DNA from 2 places in the Arthrobacter sp. 10T416 genome. Region 1 is predicted to be linked to the other one. Evidence: predicted binding sites of a transcription regulator. Region 1 holds the regulator's gene; the other holds the start of a gene.
The links. The regulator LexA, encoded in region 1, represses DNA repair genes until DNA is damaged. The targets are predictions, from matches to a motif close to TCGAACANNTGTTCGA.
Positions count from the first base shown of each region.

Region 2: the regulator LexA is predicted to act here: its motif matches at 1,589-1,604, upstream of uvrA (excinuclease ABC subunit UvrA).

Region 1 covers NZ_JBFTHI010000016.1:45,964-53,862, forward strand. Annotated here, with positions in the region: gene hisH (imidazole glycerol phosphate synthase subunit HisH) at 1-311, opposite strand, end outside; gene hisB (imidazoleglycerol-phosphate dehydratase HisB) at 308-934, opposite strand; gene AC1DBE_RS14890 (histidinol-phosphate transaminase) at 1,003-2,121, opposite strand; gene AC1DBE_RS14895 (LysM peptidoglycan-binding domain-containing protein) at 2,255-2,647, opposite strand; gene lexA (transcriptional repressor LexA) at 3,065-3,814, shown strand; gene AC1DBE_RS14905 (ATP-dependent DNA helicase) at 3,898-6,024, opposite strand; gene hflX (GTPase HflX) at 6,017-7,600, opposite strand.
Region 2 covers NZ_JBFTHI010000001.1:250,349-258,247, forward strand. Annotated here, with positions in the region: gene AC1DBE_RS01125 (ABC transporter ATP-binding protein) at 1-1,160, shown strand, start outside; gene AC1DBE_RS01130 (GntR family transcriptional regulator) at 1,157-1,549, shown strand; gene uvrA (excinuclease ABC subunit UvrA) at 1,733-4,588, shown strand; gene AC1DBE_RS01140 (lysophospholipid acyltransferase family protein) at 4,993-5,661, shown strand; gene uvrC (excinuclease ABC subunit UvrC) at 5,754-7,763, shown strand; gene rapZ (RNase adapter RapZ) at 7,880-7,899, shown strand, end outside.

The DNA.
Region 1 (7,899 bases):
GCGAGTACGGGCCGGCCGCCGGCAACGCGGCGCCCGATCATCCGGACGGCGTCTACGGCTTTGAGTTCCTTCATCACGGTTTCGAAGGCCCCCACGCCGGGGACCACCAGCCCGTCAGCGTTCAGCACGTCCTCGGCCTTGGCGCTGAGGATGACCTCGGCCCCGGCGCGTTCGAGGGCGCGGACGGCCGACCGGACGTTCCCGGAGCCGTAGTCCAGCACCGTGACGGTGGGCTTGCCTGCGGGCGAGGCCGGCTTCCGGTCCCCGTCCGGGTTGATGATGGCCCCGTCGCGGAGCACTTTTCCGGTCACAGCGCGCCCTTGGTGGAGGGAATGCCTTCGACGCGGGGGTCAGGTTCGACGGCGGCGCGCAACGCCCGGGCGAACGCCTTGAACTGGGCTTCGACGATGTGGTGCGGGTCGCGGCCGGCGGTGACGTTCATGTGCAGGCAGATGCCGGCGTGCAGGGTGATGGCTTCGAAGACGTGACGGGTCAGCGAGCCGGTGAAGTGGCCGCCGATGAGGTGGTACTCCTGGCCGGCCGGTTCGCCGGCGTGGACCAGGTAGGGGCGGCCGGAGACGTCGACGACGGCCTGGGCGAGGGCCTCATCGAGCGGCACGGTGGCCTCCCCGAAGCGCCGGATCCCGGCCTTGTTGCCCAGCGCGGTCCGCAGGACTTCGCCGAAGGTGATCGCCACGTCCTCGACGGTGTGGTGGACGTCGATGTGGGTGTCGCCGGTGGCTTTGACCGTCATGTCGATCAGGGAGTGCTTGCTGAGCGCCGTCAGCATGTGGTCGTAGAACGGCACGGAGGTACTGATGTCCGATACACCGGTGCCGTCGAGGTCGATCTCGACCAGGACGGACGACTCGCTGGTGGTCCGCTCCAGGCGTGCGGTCCGGGCCTGGGCCGCGGCTGCTCCGGGGTTGTTCATGTGGGTGTCCTTTGGATGAAGGCGGCGCCCCGGCGAACAGGGCGGTGTGCGTGGGTCCTGGGTTAAGTCTAGGCGGACGGTGCTTGGCGGCCGGTCAGGATCTGTTCGAGGGCCTGCAGAAACGCTGTGGTTTCCGTCTCAGTGCCGGCTGTCACCCGCAGATGTCCCGGAATGCCGACGTCGCGAATGAGCACCCCGGCGTCCAGCAGCCCCTGCCAGACCTCGTGCGGGTTATCCAGGCCCCCGAAGAAGACGTAGTTCGAGTCCGAGGCGGCGGGTTTGAGGCCCATCCGGATCAGTTCGGAGACGATCCTGTCCCGCTGGCGTTTGATGTCCTCGACGTCGGCCATCAGCGCCACGCGGTGGTGCAGGGCGGCCAGGGCCGTTGCCTGGGTGATGGCGGAGAGGTGGTACGGCAGCCGCACGAGGCGGAGGGCGTCCGTGACCTCCGGGGCGGCCGCCATATAGCCGAGCCGTGCGCCGGCGAGGGCGAAGGCCTTGCTCATGGTGCGGGACACGATCAGCCGCTCGCGGCCGGGCAGCAGGGTCAGTGCGCTGGGTGTGCCGTCGTGGGCGAACTCGTGGTACGCCTCGTCGACGATCACGATGGTCTGGCTTTCCTGGCCCGCCTCATAGACGGCCTCCACAACATCCAGGCCCAGGCCTGTCCCGGTGGGGTTGTTCGGCGAGCAGAGGAAGACCACGCTGGGCTTCAGTTCGCGGACCTGCCGGGCTGCCGATTCCGCGCTGAGGCCGTAGTCCTCGGCGCGGACTCCCACGATGTATTCGGTGTCCGTCCCCGCGGCCAGTAGCGGGTACATGGAGTACGTGGGAGGGAAGCCGAGGGCGGTGCGCCCCGGGCCGCCGAAGGCCTGGAGGATCTGCTGGAGCACTTCGTTGGACCCGTTGGCGGCCCAGATGTTGTCCGCTTCGAGGCCGTGGCCCAGATACTCGGCGAGGGCCTCGCGGAGTTCGGTGAACTCGCGGTCCGGGTAGCGGTTCAGCCCCGCGGCGGCCTCGGTCACGGCCTCGGCGATGGCGGCGCGGACGTCGGCCGGGACCCCGTGCGTGTTCTCGTTGACGTTCAGCAGGATGGGCACGTCCAGCTGGGGTGCGCCGTAGGGGCGCAGGCCCCGCAGGTTTGTGCGGAGGGGCAGTCGGTTGAGTCGCTCTAGCTGGTCAGTCACCCGCCCAGTTTAAGTGAGACCCGGGCCCGCCCCGAAACTGTGACCCCGGAATGCCCGCCCCGTAAGGGCTGCCGGGGTTCACCAGGGGCGTTCACTCACACGCCGGCTGGTCATTCGCCGGCGGGGGCCCTGCCTACTTGGAGGGGACGAAGAGCTGCTGGCCGGGCATCACGCGGGCGGCGCCGAGGTTGTTGAGCTGGACAATGTCGGCCACGACGTCGCGGGGATCGCGTTCCGGTGCCACGGCGCCGGCGATCGCCCAGAGGGATTCGCCCGGCTGGACGGTGACGGTGACCGCGGGAGTCACCGAGAGCTCCGCGGCGGAGTCGGCCGCTTTGGCGGGGGCGTTGAGGAAACCGGCGAGAGACAGGACCAGGACAGCCAGGACGATCAGCGGCAGGCCGATGAAGACGAACCGTCCCCGGCGGGTCAGCCGCAGGGGCGCCTGGCGTGCTGCCGCTTGGGGCACGGCCGTGCGGGACTTGATGGTGCCGAACGAACCGGACATAACGCTTACTGCTGACATAACTAAGCCCTCCTGGACCTCTCTGTGCCGCCCGGCGTACTCCATGTACCCGCCGCCAACCGGCCGAACCATCGAACGCGTGACCTTTATAGGCGAACCTGCGACTGCGAAACTTAGAACACAGAATCGAAACCTGCATTCGGTTCCCGTCGACAGGTTTCGAACACATATTCGAACTCTGCTTGTTCTGTTTTAGCACCTATGAACGAACATTGTCGAGACTCGCTAGAACAAATGTTTGAAAAACATGGTGTGCTGGCCTACTTTTGAATCACGGAACAACCGCTGGTGAGTTCACCTGCGGTTGGACAGTTCAAGTTCAACAACGGGGTCTGACATTTTTAGGCCCCGGGGGTTTTCAGGCCACAGCGGCCCGGCGGCAAGGTCCGCAGGGCGGAACGGAAAGGCATGGCGAATATGGCAGCACAAGCCGCCGGCGGGAGGGCTACCCAACGGAGCCCGCAGACCGGTCGGGCGCCGAAGAGCCTTACCGTCCGGCAGAAGAAGATCCTGGAGACGATCCAGCGTTCGGTCACGGACAACGGCTACCCGCCGTCCATGCGCGAAATCGGTGACACCGTGGGGCTCGCCAGCCTCTCCAGCGTCACCCACCAGCTCTCACAGCTGGAAAAGCTCGGCTACCTGCGGCGGGACCCCAAGCGGCCCCGTGCCATGGAAGTCCTGATGCCGCTAACCCTGGACGGCGGCGCCACCCCCATCTCCGGCGTCGAGAAGTCCAGCGGTCTGCGGGCCGTGGGCGGCCTCGCCGTCTCGGAACTGGCCAGCGCCACGGACACCGCGATGGTGCCGTTCGTGGGCCGGATTGCCGCCGGCGGCCCGATCCTGGCCGATCAGGTCGTGGAAGACGTTATGCCGCTGCCACGCCAGCTGGTGGGCCACGGCGAGTTGTTTATGCTCAAGGTGGCGGGGGATTCGATGATCGACGCCGCCATCTGCGACGGTGACTGGGTGGTGGTCCGCCGCCAGAACGACGCCGTCAATGGTGACATCGTGGCCGCGCTGCTCGACGACGAGGCCACCGTCAAGACGTTCCGCCAGCGCGACGGCCACACCTGGCTGCTCCCCCAGAACACCCAGTACGAACCGATCCTCGGCGATCACGCCGTCATCATGGGCAAGGTCGTGTCCGTACTGCGCTCCCTCTAACCGGGAACCACCAAGCACCAACTCAGCAGGCCCCGTCCGATGTTCCGGACGGGGCCTGTGGCGTTGGGGCAGAAGTTTCCGGCCTATCCGGCGGCCGGGGCCTTGGCCAAGCGGTCGAGGGCGGCCAGCGCCACGGCCGGATCCGTGGTGGGCCAGAACGGTGGCAGCGCCGCGCGCAGGAAGCCGCCGTAGCGCTCGGTGGACAGCCGGGAATCGAGTACGGCCACCACGCCCTTGTCCGACGTCGAACGGATCAGCCGGCCGGCGCCCTGCGCCAGGCGGATGGCCGCGTGGGTCGCAGAGACACTCATAAAACCGTTGCCGCCCGACTGTGCCACGGCCCGGGAGCGGGCGGTCATCAGGGGATCGTCGGGCCGTGGGAACGGGATCCTGTCGATGACCACGAGGCGGCAGGAATTACCCGGTACGTCAACGCCCTGCCACAGCGACATTGTCCCGAACAGGCAGGTGTCCGGCTCGTCCGCGAACTGCTTGACCAGCGCCGTCATGGTCGATTCGCCCTGGCAGAGGATGCTCAGGCCCAACCTGGGCCGCATCGCCTCGGCGGCCTCCTCGGCAGCACGCCGGGAGGAGAAGAGGCACAGTGCCCCGCCGTTCGAGGCGCGGATCAGCTTCTCGAGTTCGTCGAGGGCCTCCGGGGAGGTACCGCGGCCCGGTTTGGGCAGGTGCTTGGCGACGTACAGGATGCCTTGTTTTGGATATTCAAACGGGGAACCGACGTCGACGCCGGTCCAGCTGGGCGCCCCGGGCCCCACCAGTCCCAGTCCCCCGGCTGCGGGCTCGAACGCCGCTCCGATGGCGAGGGTCGCCGAGGTCAGAACGACTGTGTGGTCCGCGAACAGCCCTTCGCGCAGCCGCCCGGCGACGCTGAGCGGGGCGATGTTGACCAGGGCCGGCGCGGAGTCATCCGGCTGTGAGTAACCCTGCTGCGGGTCAAAGCTGCTGTTGCGCGAAAACCAGACCACCTCGCGGTTTTCCTTGGCGGCCAGGAGCCGTTCGCACAGCTCCAGGATCACCATCAGGCGGGAGCGGGTGAGCTGCCGGCCGCCGTCGGCCGGGGTGGCGCTATCCCCCTTGGAGTCGGAGAGCGCGGCGCGGCAGGCGTCGCGGAGCTGGTCAACACAGTCCAGCTGTTCGCTGTTCAGGCCGTTCGGCATCAGCCCGCTTGGGACACCTTCGATGGCGAGTTCGAGGTTGGCGGCGGCGGTGTTGAGCGCATCCACGGTGATCCCGGTGTGCTTACGGGCACCGGATGCCGCGGCGTGCACCATCGCGACGGACAGTTGCCCGGACACGGCGCCCGTGACGCGGTCCTGGAGCTCGTGCGCCTCGTCCACCACAACGACGTCGTATTCGGGCAGCACCGCGAGGCCCTCGAAGGCGCTGACGGCGAGCATGGCGTGGTTGGTGACCACGACGTCGGCGTCGGCGGCGTTCTGCCGGGCGAGTTCACTGAAGCACTCGGCGGCGAGGGGGCATTTCTGCGCCCCCAGGCATTCCATCGAGGTGACGGACACCTGGCGCCAGGCGCGGTCGGTGACGCCCGGCATCAGCTCGTCACGGTCGCCCGTCTGGGTCTCCTCGGCCCACTCCCGGAGCCTGACCACTTCCTTGCCCAGCTGGGACGAGGGCCCGCCCATGGCCGCGGCGAAATGCGGCACGGAGGTGTCCTCGCCGAGGGAGAAAAGCTGCCCCTCGGCGGGCTCCTCGGACGGGAAGCCGCCCTCGAGCTTGTGGCGGCAGACGTAGTTGGCGCGGCCCTTCACCAGGGCGACTTTCACCGGCCGCTCCAGGGCCGGCGTAATGGTTTTCAGGAGACGAGGGAGGTCCCTGCCCACGATCTGGGTTTGCAGCGCGAGGGTGGCGGTGGAAACCAGGGTGGGTTTGTCGCTGACCAGCGAGTGGGCGATCAGCGGAATCAGGTACGCCAGGGACTTGCCGGTTCCGGTGCCCGCCTGGACCAGCAGGTGGTCGCCGGTGTCGATGGCGCGCGCCACCTGCCGGGCCATTTCGTGCTGGCCCTCACGGCTCTGGCCGCCCATCCCGGCGACCGCCCGGTCGAGGAGTTCAACCACGAACTCCTCGCCGGACGGGCCGCCTTTGGATGCGCCTGTTGTGGACGTTCCGTCTTCTGACCGGCCGGCGTCAGGCGATGCTGCCGCCTCCCCGGCTACTGCTGGTTCAGTCATTGCTGAGGAAGGCGTCCAGTTCGGCCGCAAGGCCCTCGCGTACCATCACCACGGCCCTGGTGCCGGCTTCCACATGGTCGAGGCTAATGATCTCGGCGTCGGTCTCGTGGAGCTTGCTGAGCAGGTCCCCGCGGTTGTACGGGATCATCAGCTCCATCTTCACGCTGGGCCGCGGGATGCCCTCGCTGATGGCCCTCAGCAGCTCCGGGATGCCCTCGCCCGTACGGGCAGAGACCACTACGTGGCGTGGCTCGCGCTGCTTGAGCCGTTCGACCACAAAGGGATCGGCGGCGTCGGCCTTGTTCAGGACGATGATTTCCGGCACCTTGCGGGCATCGACTTCACTGAACACGGAACGGACGGCCGCAATCTGGCCCTCCGGGTCCGGGTGGGAGACGTCGACGACGTGCAGGATCAGGTCCGAATCCGCTACCTCTTCCAGGGTGGAGCGGAAGGCCTCCACGAGCTGGGTGGGCAACGAGCGAACGAATCCGACCGTATCGGCCAGGGTGTAGCCCAGTCCGTCCGCCGTTTCCGCCTTGCGGACGGTGGGGTCCAGGGTGGCGAACAGGGCGTTCTCCACCAGGACGCCGGCGTCGGTCAGCCGGTTCAGCAGCGAGGACTTGCCGGCGTTGGTGTAACCGGCAATGGCTACCGACGGTACGGCGTTACGACGCCGGTTGGCCCGTTTGGTCTCGCGCGCCGGCTTCATCGCCGCAATTTCGCGGCGCAGCTTGGCCATCCGGGTGCGGATCCGCCGCCGGTCCAGTTCAATCTTGGTCTCACCGGGGCCGCGCGAGCCCATACCGGCACCGGCACCACCCACCTGGCCACCGGCCTGGCGGGACATCGACTCACCCCAGCCGCGCAGGCGCGGGAGCAGGTATTCGAGCTGTGCCAGTTCCACCTGTGCCTTGCCCTCACGGCTCTTGGCGTGCTGGGCGAAAATATCCAGGATCAGGGCCGTGCGGTCGATGACCTTGACCTTGACGATGTCTTCCAGGCCACGGCGCTGGGAGGGCGCCAGTTCGGCGTCGACCACCACGGTGTCAGCGCCTGTCGACATCACAATGTCCTTGAGCTCCTGGGCTTTGCCGGAGCCGAGGAACGTGCCCGGGTCCGGCTTGGCGCGCCGCTGGACCAGTCCGTCGAGGACCTCGGATCCGGCGGTTTCGGCCAGCGCCGCGAGCTCGCGCAGGGAGTTCTCGGCGTCGGCCAGGGTACCCTCGGTCCACAGCCCCGCCAGCACCACCCGCTCCAGGCGCAACTGCCGGTATTCGACTTCGGTGACGTCTTCGAGTTCTGTCGAGAGTCCGGCCGTCCGCCGGAGGGCGCGGCGTTCCTCGAGGTCCTGCTGGTCGCCGTCGTAGCTGCTGTGTTCCTCATCCAGTTGCGACAATGCCTGCGCCTTGCCGAAGACCGGCCGGGACTCGGCGGCATCACCGTCGCCGGCACCCTGGCCGGTCTTGGATGCCGGGGCGTCTTTGGAGAGGATCCGGTCGATAACAGCTTGGATTTCCGCAGGACTCATGTCCTGGGCGGCTGAATCGGAACCGGGGTTGGGCTGGCTGGTCATGGTCTCCTTCGAAGGGTCTGCACTCTCAGAATAGTGCCGTTCGGTGTTTCGTGGCGCGGTATTCGCGCTGGGCTGACGACTGGTGGTCATCCATGCCTCCTCGGGTGCCGGACGGCGGCGGCGCCGACGGCGGGGTGGGGCTCCGGTCCGGAGCGGTGAGTGCGGGCTGCGGCGGTTTAAGAACGCCGCGGATGTGCGGGCAGCTGGTGAGCTGGCTGGTGTGCGCTGGTTCTAACCGGGTGCGCCCGCCGGGATGCGTTGCTGCCGGGACCGGTTGGTACCCCTGCCGTAAGGTCCCG
Region 2 (7,899 bases), on a different contig from region 1:
AGGAGGCCGCGGCGGCCGTCTTCAGCACCAGCAACGGCCGGCTCTTCCGGGCCTCCTCCAACGCACAGTACGTCTCCGGGGCTGTGCAGCCGCTGATGATCTTCGTCGCCAACCTCAACTACATCGCCGTGGCCGTCATCGGAGCCCTGCAGGTCGCCGCCGGCACCATGACCATCGGCGGGGTGCAGGCCTTCATCCAGTTCAGCAGGCTCTTCAGCCAGCCCATGGGCCAGATCGGCGGAATGCTGAACCTCATGCAGTCCTGCATCGCCTCCGCCGAGCGCGTCTTCGCGCTGCTGGACGCGCCGGAAATCCCCGCCGACGCGGCCGGGCCCGCCGCCGGGTCCGCCCGGGCCGCCGCGGTCCGCGCGGCCGACGCCGGATCCCCGCCGCCCGCCGGCAGGGTCACCTTCGAGGGCGCCACGTTCGGCTACGACCCCGCCTCTCCCGTCGTCGAGGGCCTGACCTTCACGGTGGAACCGGGCCAGACCGTGGCGATCGTCGGTCACACCGGCGCCGGCAAGACCACCGTGGTCAACCTCCTGATGCGGTTCTACGAGCTGGACTCCGGGCGGATCACGGTCGACGGGGTGGACATCGCCGAGTTGCCCCGCGACGGACTGCGGGCAACCTTCGGCACCGTGATGCAGGACGCCTGGCTGTTCACCGGCAGCATCCGGGAGAACATCGAATACGGCCGGCCCGGCGCAGACGACGACGACATTGTGGCCGCCGCCCAGGCAAGCCACGTGGACCAGTTCGTCCGGGCCCTCCCGGCCGGCTACGCCACCATGCTGGGCAACGACGGCGACTCCCTGAGCCGCGGCCAGCGCCAGCTCATCTCGATCGCCCGCGCCCAGCTGGCCGCCCGCAGCATCCTGATCCTTGACGAGGCCACCAGCTCCGTGGACAGCCGGACGGAAATGCAGATCCGGCAGGCCATGGCCCGGCTCCGGCAGGGGAGGACCAGCTTCGTGATAGCCCACCGCTTGTCCACAGTCCGCGACGCTGATCTAATTCTGGTCATGGACCACGGACGGATTGTTGAACAAGGGACCCATCAGGACCTGATGGCCGCGGACGGTGTGTACACCGGGCTTTACCGCGCTCAATTTGCCGGCCGCGAGCAGCCCGCACGGGTGCCGGAGTCGGACCGGTGAGCGCCGCAGAGCATGCCGCGGCGCAGTTCCCCGGCGCCTGGAAGCCCAACACCGGCAGTTCCGTGCCGCTGTTCGAGCAGCTGCGGCTGAACATCATCGAACACGCGGACAAAGGCACCCTGGCCCCAGGAACCCGCCTCCCTGCCGTGCGCAGCCTCGCGGCCGAGCTCGGCGTTGCACCGCACACCGTGGCGCGGGCCTACAAGGAACTCGAAGCCGCCGGCGTCGTTGCCACCCGCGGTCGGAACGGCACCGTCGTGTGCGCCCGCGACGAGGCCTGGGGCTCGCTCGCCGCCGCCGCTGCGGAGTTCGCTGACGCCGCCAAGGCCCAGGGCGCCAGCTTCGCGGAGGCCGTCCAACTCCTCGCGGCGGCGTACGACCGCCACTAACGGGGCCGCCATTAGCACATCCCGGCCCGGAATGGATATTCGAAGAAGTTTTCGATTAGCATTGGAGGCGTGCCTAAAGCCGTAGCTGATCAACCTGCCGTCGATGTCCAGCCTGCCGCCGTTCCGGTGAAGTCCGGAAAAGCGGCCCCACAGCGCTCCAGCCCGGCGTCGTCCGGTACGGAGCTGGCCCGTCCCGACCTGTCCCGCCTGGTGGTGAAGGGCGCGCGCGAACACAACCTCCGCAACGTCGACCTCGACCTGCCGCGCGACGCCATGATCGTTTTCACCGGACTCTCGGGCTCCGGCAAGTCCTCCCTCGCCTTCGACACGATCTTCGCCGAAGGGCAGCGCCGCTACGTCGAGTCGCTCTCCGCCTACGCCCGCCAGTTCCTTGGCCAGGTGGACAAGCCCGACGTCGACTTCATCGAGGGCCTCTCGCCCGCGGTCTCCATCGACCAGAAGTCCACCAGCAAGAACCCCCGCTCCACCGTGGGCACCATCACCGAGATTTACGACTACATGCGCCTGCTCTGGGCCAGGGTGGGCCGCCCGCACTGCCCCGTCTGCGGCGAGCCGGTCACCAAGCAGACCCCGCAGCAGATCGTCGACCAGCTCCTTGAACTTCCCGAGGGCACCCGCTTCCAGGTCCTCGCGCCCGTGGTGCGCGGCCGCAAGGGCGAGTTCGTCGAGCTGTTCAAGGAGCTCACCGCCAAGGGCTACTCCCGCGCCCGGGTGGATGACAAGCTGATCCAGCTCAGCGACCCGCCCAAGCTCGGTAAGCAGTTCAAGCACACCATCGAGGTGGTGGTGGACCGGCTGGTGGTCAAGGACGGCATCAGCCAGCGCCTGACGGACTCCGTCGAAACCGCACTGGGACTGGCCGAGGGCCGGGTCCTCGCCGAATTCGTGGACCTGGAGGCCGACGATCCCGGACGCATCCGCGCGTTCTCCGAACACCTCGCGTGCCCCAACGAGCACCCGCTGGCAATCGACGAGATCGAGCCCCGCTCGTTCTCCTTCAACAACCCCTTCGGCGCCTGCTCCGCCTGCAGCGGCATCGGCACCAAGCTCGAGGTCGATGAGGAACTCCTCATCCCCAACCCCGAGCTCTCGCTGTCCGAGGGTGCCATCGCCCCGTGGTCCCTCGGCACGGCCACCACGGAATACTGGAACCGGCTCCTCGGCGGCCTGGCCAAGGAAATCGGCTTCAAGATGACCACCCCGTGGGAGAAACTCTCCGCGGAGGCCCGGCAGACCGTGCTGCACGGCAAGGACCACCAGGTGGTGGTCCAGTACCGCAACCGGTTCGGCCGTGAACGCAAATACAGCACCGGCTTCGAAGGCGTGGTCCAGTACGTGCACCGCAAGCACACCGAGACGGACTCCGACTCCGCCCGGGACCGCTACGAGGAGTACATGCGCCAGGTCCCGTGCCCGGCCTGCAACGGTGCCCGGCTGAACCCGGCGTCGTTGTCCGTCCTCATCAACGGCAAATCCATCGCCGAGGTCGCGGCGCTGCCCATGCGCGAATGCGCGCACTTCCTGGACACCCTGGTGCTCAGCGGCCGTGAGGCGCAGATCGCGCACCAGGTCCTCAAGGAGATCCAGGCCCGCCTGACGTTCCTCCTCGACGTCGGCCTCGAATACCTGAACCTGGAACGCCCCTCCGGCACCCTGTCCGGCGGCGAGGCCCAGCGCATCCGGCTGGCCACCCAGATCGGCTCCGGCCTGGTGGGGGTGCTGTACGTCCTCGACGAACCGTCCATCGGCCTGCATCAGCGCGACAACCGGCGGCTGATCGAAACCCTCACCCGGCTCCGGGACCTCGGCAACACCCTGATTGTGGTGGAGCACGACGAGGACACCATCCACGAGGCCGACTGGGTGGTCGACATCGGACCCGGCGCCGGCGAGCACGGTGGCATGGTGGTCCACTCCGGTTCCTACCAGGACCTGCTGAAGAACACCGAATCCCTCACCGGCGACTACCTGTCCGGGCGGAAGTCCATCCAGGTCCCGAAGAAGCGCCGCAAGTACGACAAGAAGCGCGAGCTGAAGGTGGTCGGGGCCAAGGAAAACAACCTGCTGAACGTGGACGCGGCCTTCCCGTTGGGCCTGTTCACCGCGGTCACCGGCGTCAGCGGCTCCGGCAAGTCCACCCTGGTCAACGAGATCCTCTACAAGGTGCTCGCCAACAAGCTCAACGGCGCCAAGCAGGTGGCCGGCCGGCACAAGACCGTGCAGGGCCTCGAGCACCTCGACAAGGTGGTGCACGTGGACCAGAGCCCCATCGGCCGGACCCCGCGCTCCAACCCGGCCACGTACACGGGCGTCTTCGACCACATCCGGAAGCTCTTCGCCGAGACCACCGAGGCCAAGGTCCGCGGCTACATGCCCGGCCGGTTCTCCTTCAACGTCAAGGGCGGCCGCTGCGAAGCCTGCTCCGGCGACGGCACCCTGAAGATCGAGATGAACTTCCTGCCGGACGTCTACGTGCCCTGCGAGGTCTGCCACGGCGCGCGTTACAACCGCGAGACGCTCGAGGTGCACTACAAGGGCAAGACCATCGCGGACGTCCTGAACATGCCGATCGAGGAAGGCGCGGAGTTCTTCGCCGCGTTCTCGCCGATCGCCCGGCACCTGAAGACGCTGGTGGACGTCGGCCTCGGTTACGTCCGGCTGGGCCAGCCCGCCACGACCCTCTCTGGCGGTGAGGCGCAGCGCGTGAAGCTGGCCGCCGAACTGCAGAAGCGCTCCAACGGCCGCAGCGTGTACGTCCTGGACGAGCCCACCACGGGCCTGCATTTCGAGGACATCCGCAAACTGCTGATGGTCCTGCAGGGCCTGGTCGAGAAGGGCAACACCGTGATCACCATCGAGCACAACCTCGATGTCATCAAGAGCGCCGACTGGATTGTCGACCTGGGGCCCGACGGCGGTTCCGGCGGCGGCAGGATTGTCACCTCGGGTACGCCCGAGCAGGTGGCCAAGTCCAAGGAAAGCCACACGGCGACATTCCTCGCGGACATCCTGGGCTGACCCCGGCCCCTGGCGACGCGGACTTTGTCCCACGACGCGCAAATGCCCTGCCGCCCCGGTTATTCCGGCCGCGGCAGGGCATTTGCGCGTCGCCGGGCAGCAGGCCGGTCGGCAGCGACGTATGCCTGCAGGGGTATGTGAATTTCAAGCATCCCCATCGTCGTGAGAAACTACTCCGGTGACGCATACATCGGCGGCAGTGACTGCCGGCCTCCACGGCCCGCCCGCCGGACCGGCTGCACCACCGCCTCCCGCCGCGGGCGTAGGCTGGGGTTTTGTGTCCGACGGCGGCCGGCGGACCGCCGGAGAAGTTGAACCTGCGCGCACCGCCACGGGGTTACCCGCTACGATCACCAGAATCTCCGACTGCCCGGGGACCACAGCCCTAAAAGAGGTGCACACCATTGGCAATGTTTGACGCAATCCGCTGGACGACGCGTGGTCTGGTCACGTCCACCTGCCGGCCCACCGTGATCGGACTCGAGAATGTGCCCAAGTCCGGCCCCTTCATCGTTGCGCCGAACCACCTCTCCTTCCTGGACAGCGTGATCGTCCAGGCCCTGATGCCGCGCCCCGTCGCGTTCTTCGCCAAGGCCGAGTACTTCACCACCGGCGGCGCCAAGGGCAAGCTGATGAAGTCCTTCTTCGAGGCCGTCGGATCCATTCCGGTCGAACGCGGCGAACAGGCCGCCAGCGTGCAGGCCTTGAAGACGCTGCTGGACATCCTTGACTCCGGCAAGGGCGTCGGGATCTACCCCGAAGGCACCCGCTCCCGCGACGGTATCCTCTACCGCGGCCGCACCGGCGTCGGCTGGCTGGCCCTCACCACCGGGGCCCCGGTCATCCCGGTGGGCCTCATCGGCACCGAGAATCTGCAGCCGGCGGACAGCAACAAGGTCAGGCCGCAGCACTTCACCATGAAGGTGGGGGAGCCGCTCTACTTCGACAAGACCGGCCCGGACCACTCGCTGCCCGCACGGCGCCAGGTCACGGACCGGATCATGGACGCGATCGCCGAACTCAGCGGCCAGGAACGGGCCACCACTTACAACCAGAGCAAAAGCGTCGACTAGGCGCGTTTCCCGGCAGGACGCACGGTCCGCGGCACACGCCGCCGGGGGAGCGCCGTCGGGCGCGGACCCGGCCGGCTTAGTAGAATAGACCAGTGGCGAATCCAGCTAGTTACCGGCCCCAGACGGGGGAGATCCCGACCAACCCGGGCGTCTACCGTTTCCGCGACCCGCATGGCCGGGTCATTTACGTCGGCAAGGCCAAGAACCTCCGTTCCCGGCTGAACTCCTACTTCGCCAACCCCGCAGGCCTGCTGCCCAAGACCTATGCCATGGTGCACACTGCCAGCAGCGTGGAATGGACCGTAGTCGGCAGCGAACTGGAGTCCCTGCAGCTCGAATACACCTGGATCAAGGAATTCAAACCGCGGTTCAACGTGATGTTCCGCGACGACAAGTCCTACCCCTACCTCGCCGTCACGATGGCGGAGAAGTACCCGCGCGTGCAGGTCCTCCGCGGCGAGCGGCGGAAGGGGACCCGCTACTTCGGGCCCTACACGGCCGGGGCGATCCGCGACACCATGGACACTCTGCTGCGCGTCTTCCCGGTCCGCAGCTGCAGCCCCGGCGTCCTCAAGCGCGCCCAGGCCAGCGGCCGGCCCTGCCTGCTGGGGTACATCGACAAGTGCGCCGCGCCATGCGTCGGCCGGATCTCCGCCGAGGACCACCGGGCCCTCGCAGAGGACTTCTGCGCCTTTATGGGCGGGGAGGCCAAACGCTTCGTCTCCCGCCTGGAGAAGGACATGGCCGCCGCCGTCGCCGAACTCGACTACGAACGCGCGGGCCGGGTCCGCGACGACATCATCGCGCTGAAAAAGGTCTTCGAACGCAACGCTGTGGTCCTCGCCGAGGACACCGACGCCGACATCTTCGCGCTGCACGAGGACGAACTCGAGGCAGCGGTCCAGGTGTTCCACGTCCGCGGCGGCCGGATCCGCGGCCAGCGCGGCTGGGTGGTCGAAAAAGTCGAGGACTCCACCACACCGGACCTCGTCGAACACCTCCTCCAGCAGGTCTACGGCGAGGAAGGCGAAAGCCAGGGCCGGATGCCCCGCGAAGTGCTGGTCCCCGCCGAACCGAGCAACGCCGCCGAACTCGCCCAGTGGCTCAGCGGCCTGCGCGGAGCCCGGGTGGACATCCGGGTCCCGCAGCGCGGCGACAAGGCCACCCTGCTCTCCACCGTCCGGGACAACGCCGAGCACGCCCTCAAACTGCACAAGTCCCGGCGCGCCGGAGACCTCACCATGCGGTCCCAGGCCCTCCAGGAACTGCAGGAAGCCCTGGACCTGCCCGTGGCGCTGCTGCGGATCGAATGTTTCGACATCTCCCACATCCAGGGCACCAACGTGGTGGGGTCCATGGTGGTGGTCGAAGACGGCCTGCCGAAGAAGTCCGACTACCGGAAGTTCTCGGTCACCGGCGCCGCGGCCAACGACGACACCGCCGCCATGCACGACGTCCTCACCCGCCGCTTCCGGAACTACCTGCAGGAACAGGCGGAGAAGGCCGAGCCCGGCTCCGGCCCGCTCGCCGCCGCCCAGGCCGCCGCGGTGGCCGACACACCGCTGGAGGACACCACCACCCCGGCTCCCAAGGCCAAGTTCGCCTACCCGCCCAACCTCGTCGTCGTCGACGGCGGCAAACCCCAGGTCAACGCCGCCGCCAAGGCCCTCGCCGAGCTCGGCGTCGAGGACGTCTACGTGGTGGGGCTGGCTAAAAGGCTCGAGGAGGTCTGGCTGCCGGACAGTGACTTCCCCGTCATCCTGCCCCGCGCCTCGGCGGGTCTTTACCTCCTCCAGCGCATCCGTGACGAGGCGCACCGCTTCGCGATCTCCTTCCACCGGCAAAAGCGCGGCAAGGCCATGACCGTGTCCGCGCTGGACGGGGTCCCCGGGCTCGGGGACTCGAAGCGCAAGGCCCTCCTGAACCAGTTCGGCTCGGTCAAAAGCATCAAGGCCGCCAGCGTCGAGGAGCTCACGGCCGCCAAGGGAATCGGACCGGCCCTCGCCGGGGCGATCGTCCGGCATTTCTCTGCCGCGGAGGACGCCGGTGAACCGGCGGCGCCCGCCATCAACATGACAACCGGCGAAATCCTCGAAACTTAGCTAGCCCCGGCATTCTTAGCTAGGGTTAGGAGCTGAGGTACGGGCCGCGGCCGGCAGGCGACTGCCACGTGCGCCGGCCTCATGGCAGAGCAGACAGCAGAGATGGAGCACGACTGATGGCAGAGTCAACGGCGGG